3 regions of the Nocardioides bigeumensis genome follow, and region 3 is predicted to be linked to each of the others. Evidence: predicted binding sites of a transcription regulator. Region 3 holds the regulator's gene; each other region holds the start of a gene.

Region 1 (4,371 bases), on a different contig from region 3:
AGGAGGCACTCGGCGGCATCGACGTGCAGCTGACCCGTCGCGCCGACCTGATCCCCAACCTGGTCAACACGGTCAAGGGGTACGCCGCCCACGAGAAGTCGGTCTTCGAGGAGGTCACCCGCGCGCGGGCCGGTCTCCAGGCCGCCGCCGCAGGGGACGACGTGCACGCCAAGGCCGAGGCGGACGCCGCGATGCAGCAGGCGCTCATCAACCTGAACGCCGTGGCCGAGGCCTATCCCGACCTCCAGGCCAACGAGAACTTCCTCGACCTGCAGCGCCAGCTCGCCGACACCGAGAACCAGCTGTCCTTCGCGCGCCAGTACTACAACGACGCCGTGGCCAAGCTGAACACCCTCGTGCGCACGCTGCCCTGGCTGCTCTTCACCGGCATCGCCGGCGTCAAGCAGCGCGAGTTCTACGAGGCCCCCGCCGGCCAGGAAGTCCCGCCGACGGTCAGCTTCTAGCCGTGGGGGGTCTCGAGGTTGCGCCGGCAACCGTCACGAGACAGCGAGGTGCGCGCCGAGTCCCCCCGTGGCTAGAAGACGTTCAGTGGCCGGAACTGCACGCTGATCCGAGGACCTGCCGAGGCGACCTTGGGGACCGCGTGCTCCCACGTGCGCTGGCAGGAACCGCCCATGACGAGCAGGTCGCCGTGGCCCATGGTGAAGGAGATCGAGGCGCCGCCACCGCGAGGCCGCAGCGCCAGGCGGCGCGGATCGCCGAGGGAGACGATCGCGACCATGGTGTCCTTGCGCTCGCCGCGACCGATGCGGTCGCCGTGCCAGGCGACCGAGTCGCGGCCGTCGCGGTAGAAGCAGCAGCCCGCGGTGACGAACGGCTCCCGCAGCTCCCCGCGGTAGTGCTCCGACAGCGCGTCGCGGGCGAGCTCGAGCGTCGGGTGCGGGAGCTCCTCGCCCACGGCGTACATGCAGACGAGACGGGGGACGTCGACGACCCGGTCGTACATCTGCCTGCGCTCGGCACGCCACGGCACCTCGGCGACCATCGTCGAGAAGACCCCGTCGGCGTCGGCCAGCCAGTCGCGGCGTACGTCGACCCAGGCGCCCCGATCGAGCGGGGTCCGGGTGGTGCCGGCCAGCGAGGCGGCGTCGAGGCGCCGGTCCAGCACGGGCGAGTCGAAGAGTGAGCCCTGGTAGTCCACCCCGTCGAGGATACCGAACACCTGTTCGAATGACCAGGAGCTGCAGCCCGGCCATACCAAGGGTTGGACCAGGGTGAACCCGGTGGCTGGTTGTCGGTGCGAGTTGGGAGAGTGTCCACATGACCAGTGACGGGACGAGGGAGCGCACCCCTGCGGCGCGGGTGGTCGACCTGACCAAGACCTACGGGACGGGCGACGCGATGGTGCGCGCGCTCGACGGCGTGACCCTCGACCTCTACGCGGGGGAGTTCACCGCCGTCATGGGTCCGAGCGGCTCGGGCAAGTCGACCCTGATGCACTGCTGCGCGGCGCTCGACACGGCCGACTCCGGGTCGGTGCACATCGGCGAGCACGGCCTGACCCGGCTCAAGGACAAGGCGCTGACCCGGTTGCGCCGAGACGAGATCGGCTTCGTCTTCCAGTCGTTCAACCTCGTGCCGACGCTGACCGCGGGGGAGAACATCGTGCTGCCGCTCGCCATCGCGGGGCGCAAGCCCGACGCCGCCTGGTACGACAGCGTCATCGACACCGTCAACCTGCGTGACCGGTTGACCCACAAGCCCAACGAGCTGTCCGGCGGCCAGCAGCAGCGAGTCGCCGTCGCGCGCGCGCTGGTGAGCCGGCCCACGATCGTCTTCGCCGACGAGCCGACCGGCAACCTCGACAGCCAGTCCGGCGCCGAGGTGCTCGACCTCCTCCGGCGCAGCGTCGACGAGCACGGCCAGACCGTGGTGATGGTGACCCACGACCCGGTGGCGGCGGCCTACACCGACCGCGTGGTCTTCCTCGCCGACGGCAAGGTGGTGCGCGAGCTGCGTCAGCCGACCCGCGAGTCCGTGCTCGAGGCGATGGCCGCGGGGGTCTGACCCGTGCTCAGGGTCGCCCTCAAGAGCCTGCTCGGCCGCAAGCTGCGGCTGCTGCTGAGCACCTTCGCGATCGTGCTGGGCGTCGCGTTCGTGGCCGGGTCGCTGGTCTTCTCCGACACGCTGTCGCGCAGCTTCACCGCGCTCTTCGCCTCGACGGTCGGTGACGTCGTCGTCCGGCCCGAGGGGGGCACCACCCAGCAGGGCGGCCCGTCGGCGCTGACCATCGACGCCTCGGTCGTCGACGAGCTCGACGACGTCGACGGGGTGGCGCGCGTGGACGGCAACGTGTTCGCGGTCGGCGTCTACGTCGTCGACCGGGACCGCAAGGTGGTGGGCGGTCTCGGCCCACCCGCGCTCGCGGGCAACTGGTCCGACGCGCCCGCCGCCGGCGGCGAGGGTCTCGCCCTCGTCGAGGGCGTCGAGCCGCACGGCCCGGACGAGGTGGTCCTCGACGACAGCACGGCCGAGCGGGCCGGCTACGCCGTGGGCGACGCGGTGCCGCTCATCAGCCCGCGCGGCGAGAGCCTGATGCAGCCCACCTTGGTCGGGATCGCCGGCTTCCCCGACGGCGGCTCGCTCAACGGCGCGACCTTCGCGGCCTTCGACACCGCCACCGCGCAGGACCTCTTCCTCGACGGGGAGGACGTCTTCAACGACATCTGGGTGACCGGGGAGGACGGCGTCTCCCAAGAAGAGCTCCGGGCGGCGGTGGCCCCCCTGCTCCCCGACGGCGTCGAGGCCGTCACCGGCGACGCCGCCGCCGACGAGTCGGCCTCCGACCTGCTCGAGGCGATCTCGTTCATCACCACGTTCCTGCTCATCTTCGCCGGCATCGCTCTGGTGGTCGGCGCCTTCCTGATCGTCAACACCTTCTCCATGCTCGTCGCGCAGCGCAGCCGCGAGCTGGCGCTCCTGCGCGCGCTGGGCGCCTCGCGTCGTCAGGTCACCCGCTCGGTCCTGGTGGAGGCGTTCGTGCTCGGCGCGCTCGGCTCCACCATCGGCCTGGGTCTCGGGGTGCTGCTCGCCATGCTGCTGCGGGTGGTCTTCGGGCAGTTCGGTCTCGACCTGTCAGGCCAGCCGCTGATCTTCCAGCCCACGACCGTGCTGGCGTCGTACGCCGTGGGGATCGTCGTCACGATGGTCGCGGCGTACCTGCCCGCGCGGCGCACCGGCCGCATCGCCCCCGTCCAGGCCATGCGCGACGACATCGCGCTCCCCGAGGCCTCGCTGCACCGCCGTCTCCTGGTGGGCGTCGCGATGCTGGTCGCCGGGGCGGGCGTGCTCACGACCGGCCTCTTCGCGGACGTGCCGCGACCCGGCTGGTGGGTCGGCGCCGGTGTCCTCCTGATGCTGCTGGGCACGGCCACGGCGAGCCCTGTCCTCGCCCGTCCCTTCCTGGCCCTGGCGCGCGCGGTGTACGCCCGCCTCTTCGGCACCGTCGGCAACCTCGCCGGCCAGAACTCCCTGCGCAACCCACGGCGTACGGCGGCGACCGCGTCGGCCCTGATGATCGGCCTGGCCCTGGCCGCGACGATGGCGATCGTCGGCGACTCGGCGAAGGCGTCGGTGGACAAGACGATCGAGGACAACTTCGTCGGCGACTACGTCGTCAGCAACACCTTCGGCGGCGAGTTCAACACGACCATCGCCGACCAGATGGCCGACGTCGACGGGGTCGACTCGGTCGTGCGGCAGCGCTACCAGTTCACCGAGGTGGAGGGCGACGACGACGCGCTCGGGGCGATCGACCCCTCGGCGGTCGAGCCGCTGCGGCTCGACGTCACCGAGGGCTCTGCCGCGGACTTCGTCGACGGCACCGTCCTGGTCCAGCGCTCCTTCGCCGACGAGCACGACCTCGGGGTCGGCGACGAGGTCGAGGTCGCCGTCCCGTCCGGCGACCAGAAGTGGCCGGTCGTCGGCATCGTCGAGGACAACCCGGTGGTCTTCGCCAGCGTCGTGACCACCCTCACCACGCTCGCGGACGCCGGCTTCGAGGAGGCCGACAACGCCCTCATCGTCTTCGCCGAACCGGGAGCCGGCGCCGCACTCGAGGACCGGCTCGACGAGGTGGTGGCCGACCTCCCGATCGTCACGGTCAAGGACCAAGCCGCGTTCGCCGAGGAGCAACGCGCGCCGATCGACCAGTTCGTGCTGATCATCTTCGCGCTCCTCGGGCTGGCGCTGATCATCGCCGTGCTCGGCATCGTCAACACGCTCGCGCTCTCGGTGATCGAGCGCACCCGGGAGGTCGGCCTGCTGCGGGCGATCGGCCTGAGCCGTGGTCAGCTGCGCCGGATGATCACGCTGGAGTCGGTCGTCATCTCGGTGCTGGGCGCCCTGCTC
Region 2 (4,371 bases), on a different contig from region 3:
CGAGACAGAGCTGGACTTCGCCGGGCTCGACGAGCCCGTGCACGCGGTCTTCATCCGGGCACCCTGGGTGGAGGCGGTCGGCGCGGGCGTCGAGGTGCTCAGCCGCGTGCCCGAGGGTCCGCATCTCGCCGCCGGTAGGATCGTCGGGGTCCGCCAGGGGCCGCTGATGGCGACCTCGTTCCACCCCGAGCTCGGGGGAGGAGACCGGATCCACGCCTTGTTCGTCGCCGCGGTGCGTCGAGCATGAGCGCCGCAGACTGAACGCGAAGGCAGAAGAGGAGCGCATGTCCGGCCACTCCAAGTGGGCGACCACGAAGCACAAGAAGGCCGTCATCGACGCCCGTCGCGGCAAGATGTTCGCCAAGCTCATCAAGAACATCGAGGTCGCGGCGCGCATGGGCGGTGGCGACCCGGGCGGCAACCCGACGCTGTACGACGCCATCCAGAAGGCCAAGAAGTCCTCGGTCCCCAACGACAACATCGACCGCGCGGTCAAGCGCGGGTCGGGTGCGGAGGCGGGCGGCGCCGACTACACCACGATCATGTACGAGGGCTACGGGCCCTCCGGCGTCGCGATGCTCATCGAGTGCCTGACCGACAACAAGAACCGCGCCGCGATGGAGGTCCGCACCGCCATGACGCGCAACGGCGGCTCGCTGGCCGACCCGGGCTCGGTGTCCTTCCTCTTCAACCGCAAGGGCGTCGTGCTCGTGCCGGTGGAGCAGGAGGGCCGGCGGGTCGACGAGGACGTCGTCCTGGAGGCCACCCTCGACGCGGGCGCCGAGGAGGTCAACGACCTCGGCGAGTCCTTCGAGGTCATCTCCGAGGCCACCGACCTGGTGGCCGTCCGCACCGCCCTGCAGGCGGCCGGGGTCGACTACGACTCCGCTGAGGCGCAGTTCGTGCCCGACATGCAGGTCGCGCTGGACCGCGACGGCGCGGGCAAGGTCTTCCGGCTGGTCGAGGCGCTCGAGGACCTCGACGACGTGCAGAACGTCTTCGCCAACTTCGACGTCCCCGACGACGTGATGGCCGAGCTCGAGGACGCGGACGCCTAGGTCGAGAGCCGGTGATCGAGCAGCGAGCGCAGCGAGCGGTCAGTCGAGACCCGCGTGTCGCCCCCGCACGGCGGCGTACGCCGGGATAGTTTCTCCCGAACAGGTGTTCGGACCGTCGACGGCGAAGGGTGAGACGCAGATGCGCGTGCTCGGGATCGACCCGGGGCTGACCCGCTGCGGCCTCGGCGTCGTCGAGGGCTCGGTGGGGCGGCCGCTGACGCTCGTGGACGTCAACGTCCTGCGCACCAGCGCCGACCGGCCGGTCGCGGAGCGGCTGGTGACCATCGAGCGCGGCATCGACGCCTGGCTCGACGAGTTTAGCCCCGACGCGGTCGCGGTGGAGCGGGTCTTCGCGCGGTCGGACTCCAGCACGATCATGGGCACCGCGCAGGCCAGCGGCATCGCCATGGTGTGCGCCGCCCGACGCGGGCTGCCGATCGCCCTCCACACGCCGTCGGAGGTCAAGGCGGCGGTGTCGGGCAGCGGCCGGGCCGACAAGGCGCAGGTGGGCGCGATGGTCACCCGGATCCTGCGGCTCGACGCCCTTCCCAAGCCGGCCGACGCCGCCGACGCGCTGGCCCTGGCCATCACCCACATCTGGCGAGGCGGGGCGCAGGCGCGCATCGACGCCGCGCTGGCCCGACACGGGAGCACCCGATGATCGCCTTCGTCCGTGGCGAGGTCGCCGACCTGACCCTCACCAGCGCCGTGCTGGCCGTGGGAGGCGTCGGCCTCGAGCTGCAGTGCACCCCCGCCACCCTGGCCACGCTGCGCGTCGGTCAGCAGGCGACGCTGCCGACCAGCATGGTCGTCCGCGAGGACTCGCTCACCCTCTTCGGCTTCCTCGACGACGACGAGAAGGCGGTCTTCGAGCTCGTGCAGACCGCCAGCGGGGTGGGTCCCAAGCTGGCGCAGTCGGTGCTCGCCGTGCTCCCGCCCGACGCCCTGCGCACAGCGGTGGCCCACGAGGACGTCAAGACACTGACCAAGGTGCCCGGCATCGGCCAGAAGGGCGCCCAGCGCATCATCCTGGACCTCAAGGACCGGCTCGGTGCCCCGCGTGGCGGCGCCAGGGCAGCCTTCGCGCCCGCAGCAGCGGACGCCTGGCGCGCTCAGGTCCACGAGGCCCTCGTCGGGCTCGGCTGGTCGGCCAAGGACGCCGACCGGGCCGTCGACGCCGTGGCCGCCGACCTGCCCGCCGACCAGCCCGCCCCCAGCGACGTCGCGGTGCTGCTGCGCGCCGCCCTCCGCACCCTGAGCAAGGCCTGACGTGATGGGTGCCAACCGTCGGTCCGAGAGCCCGTCCGAGGACTACCTCGAGGCGGTCGAGGAGGAGCACCTGCGCAGCCTCACCGCCGCCGAGGCCGAGGGCGACGAGCGCACCATCGAGGCCGCGCTGCGACCGCGGTCCCTCGACGAGGTGGTGGGGCAGGTCCGCGTCCGCGAGCAGCTGGGTCTGGTGCTCGAAGCCGCGCGGCAGCGGGAGCGTCCACCCGACCACGTGCTGCTCTCCGGCCCACCCGGCCTGGGCAAGACCACCCTCGCGATGATCATCGCCCACGAGATGAGCGTGCCGCTGCGGCTGACCAGCGGCCCGGCCATCACCCACGCGGGCGACCTCGCCGCGATCCTGTCCGGCCTCAACGACGGTGACGTCCTCTTCGTCGACGAGATCCACCGCATGTCGCGGCCCGCCGAGGAGATGCTCTACATGGCGATGGAGGACTTCCGGGTCGACGTCGTCATCGGCAAGGGTCCGGGGGCGACCGCGATCCCGCTCGAGATCCCGCCGTTCACGCTGGTCGGCGCCACCACGAGGGCCGGTCTGCTGCCCGGTCCGCTGCGCGACCGCTTCGGGTTCACCGCGCACCTGGAGTTCTACGAGCCCGGCGAGCTCGACCAGATCGTGCACCGCTCGGCCAGGCTCCTCGACGTACCCGTCGAACCCCGCGGGACCACTGAGATCGCCTCCCGGTCGCGGGGCACTCCGCGCATCGCCAACCGGCTGCTGCGACGGGTCCGCGACTTCGCGCAGGTGCGCGCGGACGGTGTCGTGACGCTGACCGTCGCTCGCCAGGCGCTGGAGCTCTACGAAGTCGACGAGTCCGGTCTCGACCGCCTCGACCTCGCGGTCCTGGACGCCCTCTGCACGCGTTTCGGGGGAGGCCCGGTCGGTGTCTCGACCCTCGCCGTCGCCGTCGGCGAGGAGCGGGAGACCGTCGAGGAGGTGGCCGAGCCGTTCCTCGTGCGCATGGGCCTGCTGGCGCGTACCCCGCGCGGCCGGGTCGCGACGCCTGCCGCGTGGCGGCACCTCGGGCTGGCGGTGCCGGCGCGCGAGCCACGCGCCGACGGCCCGGACCCGACCCTGTTCGAGGAGTGATCGACGACCCCTGACGATGGGGTGAGGACACCGAATCGGGTGGCGGGGGCCCCGCGCGTACACTTCACCGTTGGCCGGGCCGCCAGGACATGCGCCCGCGCATCAGAACCTTCTGCGCTCGAGGAGTACTGCCGTGCCGGAGCTCGCCTCCACCCTGCTGCCCTTGGCGGCCATCTTCCTGGTCTTCTGGTTGCTGATCATCCGACCCCAGCAGCGCCGCCAGAGGGCGCTCCAGGACCTGCGCCGCTCGTTGGCGCCCGGAGACCGGGTCATGCTGACCAGCGGCATCTTCGGGACGCTCGTCAGCAGCGAGGGAGACCGGGCCACCGTCGAGATCGCCCCCGGCACGGTGATCGAGATCGCCTCCGGGGCGGTCGCCTCCGTCGAGCACGACGTCACCTCCGAGCCCGCTGAGGCAGCCGACGAGGTCGACGGGGTCGACGAGGACGCGCACGCCGACGACGGCACCGAGCCGCGCGAGGGGCGCTGAGGTGGCCAGGTCCAGCGTCACCCGAGCCGGCCGCACGCTGGTCGCGTTCTTCTCCGTCCTCGCCGTCCTCTACGGCCTCGTGGCCCTGGCCGGCAGCTGGACGCCCGAGCTCGGTCTCGACCTCCAGGGCGGCACCCGCATCACCCTGATCGCCAAGGACGGCGCGAACACCACGCCGGAGAACCTCGAGGAGGCCCGGCGGATCCTCGAGCAGCGCGTCAACGGCTCCGGTGTGACCGAGGCCGAGGTCTCCACGCAGGGCAACCGCTTCATCGTGGTCGAGGTGCCCGGCCAGAGCCGGCGCGACCTGGTCGAGACCATCAAGCGGCAGGCACAGCTGCGCTTCCGCGTGGTCGCCCAGTCCGCCAACGGCACCGCCATCCCGTCCAGCACGGCCGATCCCAGTGACGGGTCGAGCGCCGAGCCCAGCGACATCCCCTCCG
Region 3 (4,371 bases):
CTCGCGGCGCGCGGCCGAGCGCGCCGCCGAGGTCGTCCGTGAGCGCCTCCCACACCTGACGACGCTCGCCCAGGGGGAGGCGCAGCTGCCCGAGCTGGCCAAGCAGTTCGTCGGCGACCCCTACACCTGTCTCTTCGGCACGCTGTCCCTGTGGCAGGGTCTCGACGTGCCGGGGGACACCTGCCAGCTGGTGCTGATCGACCGTATCCCGTTCCCGCGGCCCGACGACCCCCTGATGTCGGCGCGGCAGAAGGCCGCCGACCAGGCTGGCGGCAACGGCTTCATGCAGGTCGCCGCGACCCACGCCGCGCTGCTGCTGGCGCAGGGTGCCGGGCGGCTGATCCGCACGACCGAGGACCGAGGGGTGGTGGCGGTCCTCGACCCGCGGCTGGTCACGGCCCGCTACGGCACCTTCCTCAAGGCTAGCCTGCCGCCGATGTGGACCACGACGGATCCGGCGGTGGCCCGGAAGGCGCTGGGGCGGCTCGCCGAGTCGGCCGCGGCAAGCGCATCGGCCTGAGGGCGACGACCGCCGCCACGACCGCGGCCCAGCCCACGACTGCGTCGAGCACCCAGTGGTTGCCGGTGCCGACGATGACCAGCGAGGTGACGAGCGCGTGCGTCCAGGCCAGCGCTCGCAGCACCCTGCTGCGCGCCTCACGCTGCACGACCCAGGCCACCCACAGGGCCCAGCCGGCGTGCATCGACGGGAAGGCGGCGAGCTGGTTGGTGTAGCCCCCGAGGCCGCGGGGGGCCGAGGCCTCACCGCCCCACCAGCCGTGGGCTGAGGAGAGCTGCAGCACGTCGACGTACCCGTCGATCATCCGGGGCGGCGCCATCGGGAGCAGCACGTAGAGCACCAAGGCGATGGCGGTGGCCAGCATCAGCGCGCGGCGCGCAGGGAGGTACGCCGTGGGCCCGCGTCGCCAGAGCCAGATGAGCGCGATGCCGGTGACGAGGTAGTGCGCGGTCGCGTAGTAGAAGCTGCCCGCCAGCCCGAGCCAGGACTGGTCGACGAAAAGCTGGTTGAGCCCCGCCTCGAGGTCCAGGCCGAGCCAGCGCTCGAAGTGCAGCAGGTCGCGGGCGCGCTCGAGGGCGGGCGCCATGGAGTCGTCGGCCACCAGCCGGGTGAGGCTGTAGGCGACGTAGAGCCCGAGGACCAGGGCAACCTCCACGAGCCCCGCCCAGACCCTGGAGCGCCTGTCACGCGTCGGCGCAGCGGATTTCTGGAGCGGGGTTGTCGTCACCTCTCCAGCCTCCCCCTGGCTCATGGGGACAGGCTACGCGGAGGTTCCCCCAGACCAACCCTGAATTCTGTGTGGGGTCTGTGTGGGGGAGACCCCTGAGGTGCCGGCGTCGACGTCGTCAGACCCTGCGGAGCACGGCTGTGACGACGCCGAGGATCGTGGCGTGGGTGCCGTCGATCGGGTCGTAGGCGTCGTTGTGCGGCAGCAGCCAGACCTGGCCGTCCTTGCGCTGCAGGGTCTTGACGGTCGCCTCCCCGTCGAGGAGCGCGGCGACGATCGTGCCGTTGTCGGCGGTCTGCTCCTGGCGCACCACGACGTAGTCACCGCTGCAGATCGCGGCGTCGATCATGGAGTCTCCCGAGACCTCGAGCAGGAAGAGCGTGCCGTCACCGACGAGCTGCTTGGGCAGCGGGAACACCTCGCTGACCTGCTCCTCGGCCAGGATCGGGCCACCGGCCGCGATGCGGCCGAGCAGGGGGACGTAGGAGGCCGGTGGGGCCGAGTCGCCGATGTCGGTCTCGTCGTACGACGTGTCGTCGGTGCCGGAGATCGAGCGGCGTGCCGCCATCACCTCGGGCAGGAAGACCTCGAGCGCCCGCGGCCGATTGGGGTCGCGGCGCAGGAAGCCCTTCTCCTCCAGGGTCTTGAGCTGGTGGGCGACGCTCGAGGAGCTGGTCAGGCCGACCGCTCCGCCTATCTCGCGCATGCTCGGCGGGTAGCCACGCATCTCGATCGAGTCCTTGATGGTGGCGAGCACCTTCTGCTGGCGAGGCGTGAGGCCGGTGGCGTCCGGCGGGCCGTCGGGGAACTCCGTGACCTTGCCGGTCCGCCGCTTGGGGGTGGCCTTCTGGGCCATCACGTCCGCCTTCCGTCACGTCCGCACCCCGCTCGCCGGGTCGGGACTCGTGGGGCCACGGTAGACCCGAGAGGCGTCCAACTTCAAACACACGTTCGAACGGCGTGTTGCGGTCAGCCCCGCTCGGCCAGGACGTCGCGCAGCTTGGCGGCGAACGCGTCCGGGTCGCCCTGCTGGCCGTGCTCGCCCCCGAGGAAGCCCCCGTGGTTGCTGGGGAAGACGACCGGCTCGACGCCCACCGCCGCCGCGACGCTGCGCCCGCCGCGGGCGGCCAGCTCCTCGCCCGACTCCTCGCCGACGGCGATGACCAGGCGGTCCCCGAGGGCGCGGAGGGCGGCGACGTCGGGCTCGTACTCCATGCACGACGGCATGTTGCGCATCAGCGGGTCGGTGCGGGAGCCGTCGTCGCCGCCGGTCATGCCGAACATCGCCGGGTCGGGCGCGGGTGCGTCGAGGACCTCTTGGGTGATCTCGCCGCGCAGCATCACCGTGGTGATGAACTTCGCCATCGCCGCCGGCGAGCCCTCGCGCTCGTACGTCGCCTTGATGTCGCGGGTGAGAGCGAGCGCGTTGTCGCGATCGGGCAGGTACGCGAAGCAGGGCGGCTCGTGCGCGACGACCACCCGCACGTCCTCGGGATGGGCGGCGACGAGGGCGAGCACGTTGACGGCGCCGCCGCTGCTGGCGAACACGTCGACCGGCCCGACGCCCAGGGCCGTGATCACCCGGTGCAGGTCCTCGGCGTGGTCAGTCGGCGGGATGTCGGTCGTGTCGATGGGGTTGCGCGCGGCACCCCGGGGGTCGTAGGTGACGACGACACGGTCGGTGAAGTGGCCGCGCAGCGTCGTGAAGCCGACCGCGTCCATCGGCGAGGCGAGCATGAAGAGGGGCGGGCTGTCGGGTGTCGCCGACGCCAGGTCGCCGTGGACGTCGTACGTCACCGTCTCGGTGCCCTCGCCGACCGTGCTCGTCGTGCTGCTCGTGCTCATGGTGGTCATCGTGCCCTCCCGCTCGCGTGTGGTCCTGCTATGACCCACCGAGGTCGTCGGATTCATCGGCCAGCCGGTCGGCCAGCCGGTCGGCCAGCCCGGCCAGCAGCAGCTCGAGACCCCAGGTCATCTCGGCGCCGAAGGTGTAGCCCGGCCGGTAGATGTGCTCCCTGGCCATCTCCGCCAGGTGGGGCAGGGTGTCGGTCGGCATCGAGGCGAGCATCGCCTCGGCGATCGGGGCGATGTCGTCGCCGGGCTCGAAGGGGAGTGCGACCTCCTGGAGGGCGTGGCCGTAGACGTGGGCGTCGAGCAGGGCGAAGGCGTGCGCGGCGAGCTCGACCGAGAAGCCGGCCGCGCGCAGGCAGCCGATGACCGCGTCGTGGTGGCGCAGCGTCGCCTCGCCCGGACTGGTCCGCGAGTCCATCAGGCCGATGGCCCACGGGTGCCGAAGGAGGCTCTCCCGCGCGGTCACGGCGCGCCGTCGCATCTCGTCGGCCCAGGCATGGCCGGGCCGGGGTGCGTGGAACTCGGAGAAGACGTGGTCGACCATCCCGTCGAGCAGCGCCTCCTTGTGGGCGACGTGGTGGTAGAGCGACATCGCCTCGACCCCGAGCTCGCGCGCGAGCGAGCGCATCGACAGCTTGGCGAGCCCGTGGCGGTCGGCGAGACCCATCGCCGTGGTCACGATGTCGTCGCGGGTGAGCGGCCCGGTCGGTCGCAATGGTCCTCCTCTTGCGTTTCTTACAGCGTAAGGCTACCTTGGCCGCCAGACTTACGGCGTAAGGCCACGAGAGGAGCGCGTCATGCGAGCAGTCGTCCAGCAGGGCTACGGCGGGACCGAGACCTGGAGCGTCCACGACGTCCCGGATCCGTCGCCGGGCAACGGGGAGGTGCTCGTCGAGGTGCGGGCCGCCGCCATCGACCGGGGCACCTGGCACCTGATGATCGGCGAGCCGCTGCTCATGCGGCCGTTCCTCGGTCTCCGCGGACTCCGCCAGCCCGTGCCCGGACGTGACGTCGCCGGCGTGGTCGTCGGCGTCGGCCCTGGGGTGGCCGGCTTCGCGCCCGGCGACGAGGTCTACGGCAGCGCGCCGTCAGGATCGCTCGCCGAGCGCGCGGTCGTCTCCGTGAAGCGGCTCGCCCACCGGCCCCAGACGCTGACCTTCGAGCAGAGCGCGGCCGTCCCGATCTCGGGGATGACGGCGATCCAAGCCGTCCGCGCGGGGGGCGTGCGTGCCGGCCAGCGGGTGATGGTGATCGGTGCGTCCGGCGGCGTCGG

The links. The regulator LexA, encoded in region 3, represses DNA repair genes until DNA is damaged. The targets are predictions, from matches to a motif close to TCGAACANNTGTTCGA.
Region 1: the regulator LexA is predicted to act here: its motif matches at 1,176-1,191, upstream of ABD295_RS13765 (alpha-ketoglutarate-dependent dioxygenase AlkB).
Region 2: the regulator LexA is predicted to act here: its motif matches at 1,154-1,169, upstream of ruvC (crossover junction endodeoxyribonuclease RuvC).

What each region holds. Positions count from the first base shown of each region.
Region 1 covers NZ_BAAAQQ010000012.1:265,022-269,392, forward strand. The annotation lists gene ABD295_RS13760 (LemA family protein) at 1-464, shown strand, start outside; gene ABD295_RS13765 (alpha-ketoglutarate-dependent dioxygenase AlkB) at 536-1,162, opposite strand; gene ABD295_RS13770 (ABC transporter ATP-binding protein) at 1,282-2,028, shown strand; gene ABD295_RS13775 (ABC transporter permease) at 2,032-4,371, shown strand, end outside.
Region 2 covers NZ_BAAAQQ010000008.1:95,938-100,308, reverse strand. The annotation lists gene pdxT (pyridoxal 5'-phosphate synthase glutaminase subunit PdxT) at 1-247, shown strand, start outside; gene ABD295_RS08790 (YebC/PmpR family DNA-binding transcriptional regulator) at 285-1,058, shown strand; gene ruvC (crossover junction endodeoxyribonuclease RuvC) at 1,198-1,719, shown strand; gene ruvA (Holliday junction branch migration protein RuvA) at 1,716-2,327, shown strand; gene ruvB (Holliday junction branch migration DNA helicase RuvB) at 2,332-3,438, shown strand; gene yajC (preprotein translocase subunit YajC) at 3,572-3,928, shown strand; gene secD (protein translocase subunit SecD) at 3,930-4,371, shown strand, end outside.
Region 3 covers NZ_BAAAQQ010000013.1:391,780-396,150, reverse strand. The annotation lists gene ABD295_RS16135 (ATP-dependent DNA helicase) at 1-520, shown strand, start outside; gene ABD295_RS16130 (phosphatase PAP2 family protein) at 423-1,271, opposite strand; gene lexA (transcriptional repressor LexA) at 1,366-2,103, opposite strand; gene ABD295_RS16120 (alpha/beta fold hydrolase) at 2,217-3,092, opposite strand; gene ABD295_RS16115 (TetR/AcrR family transcriptional regulator C-terminal domain-containing protein) at 3,130-3,813, opposite strand; gene ABD295_RS16110 (NAD(P)-dependent alcohol dehydrogenase) at 3,896-4,371, shown strand, end outside.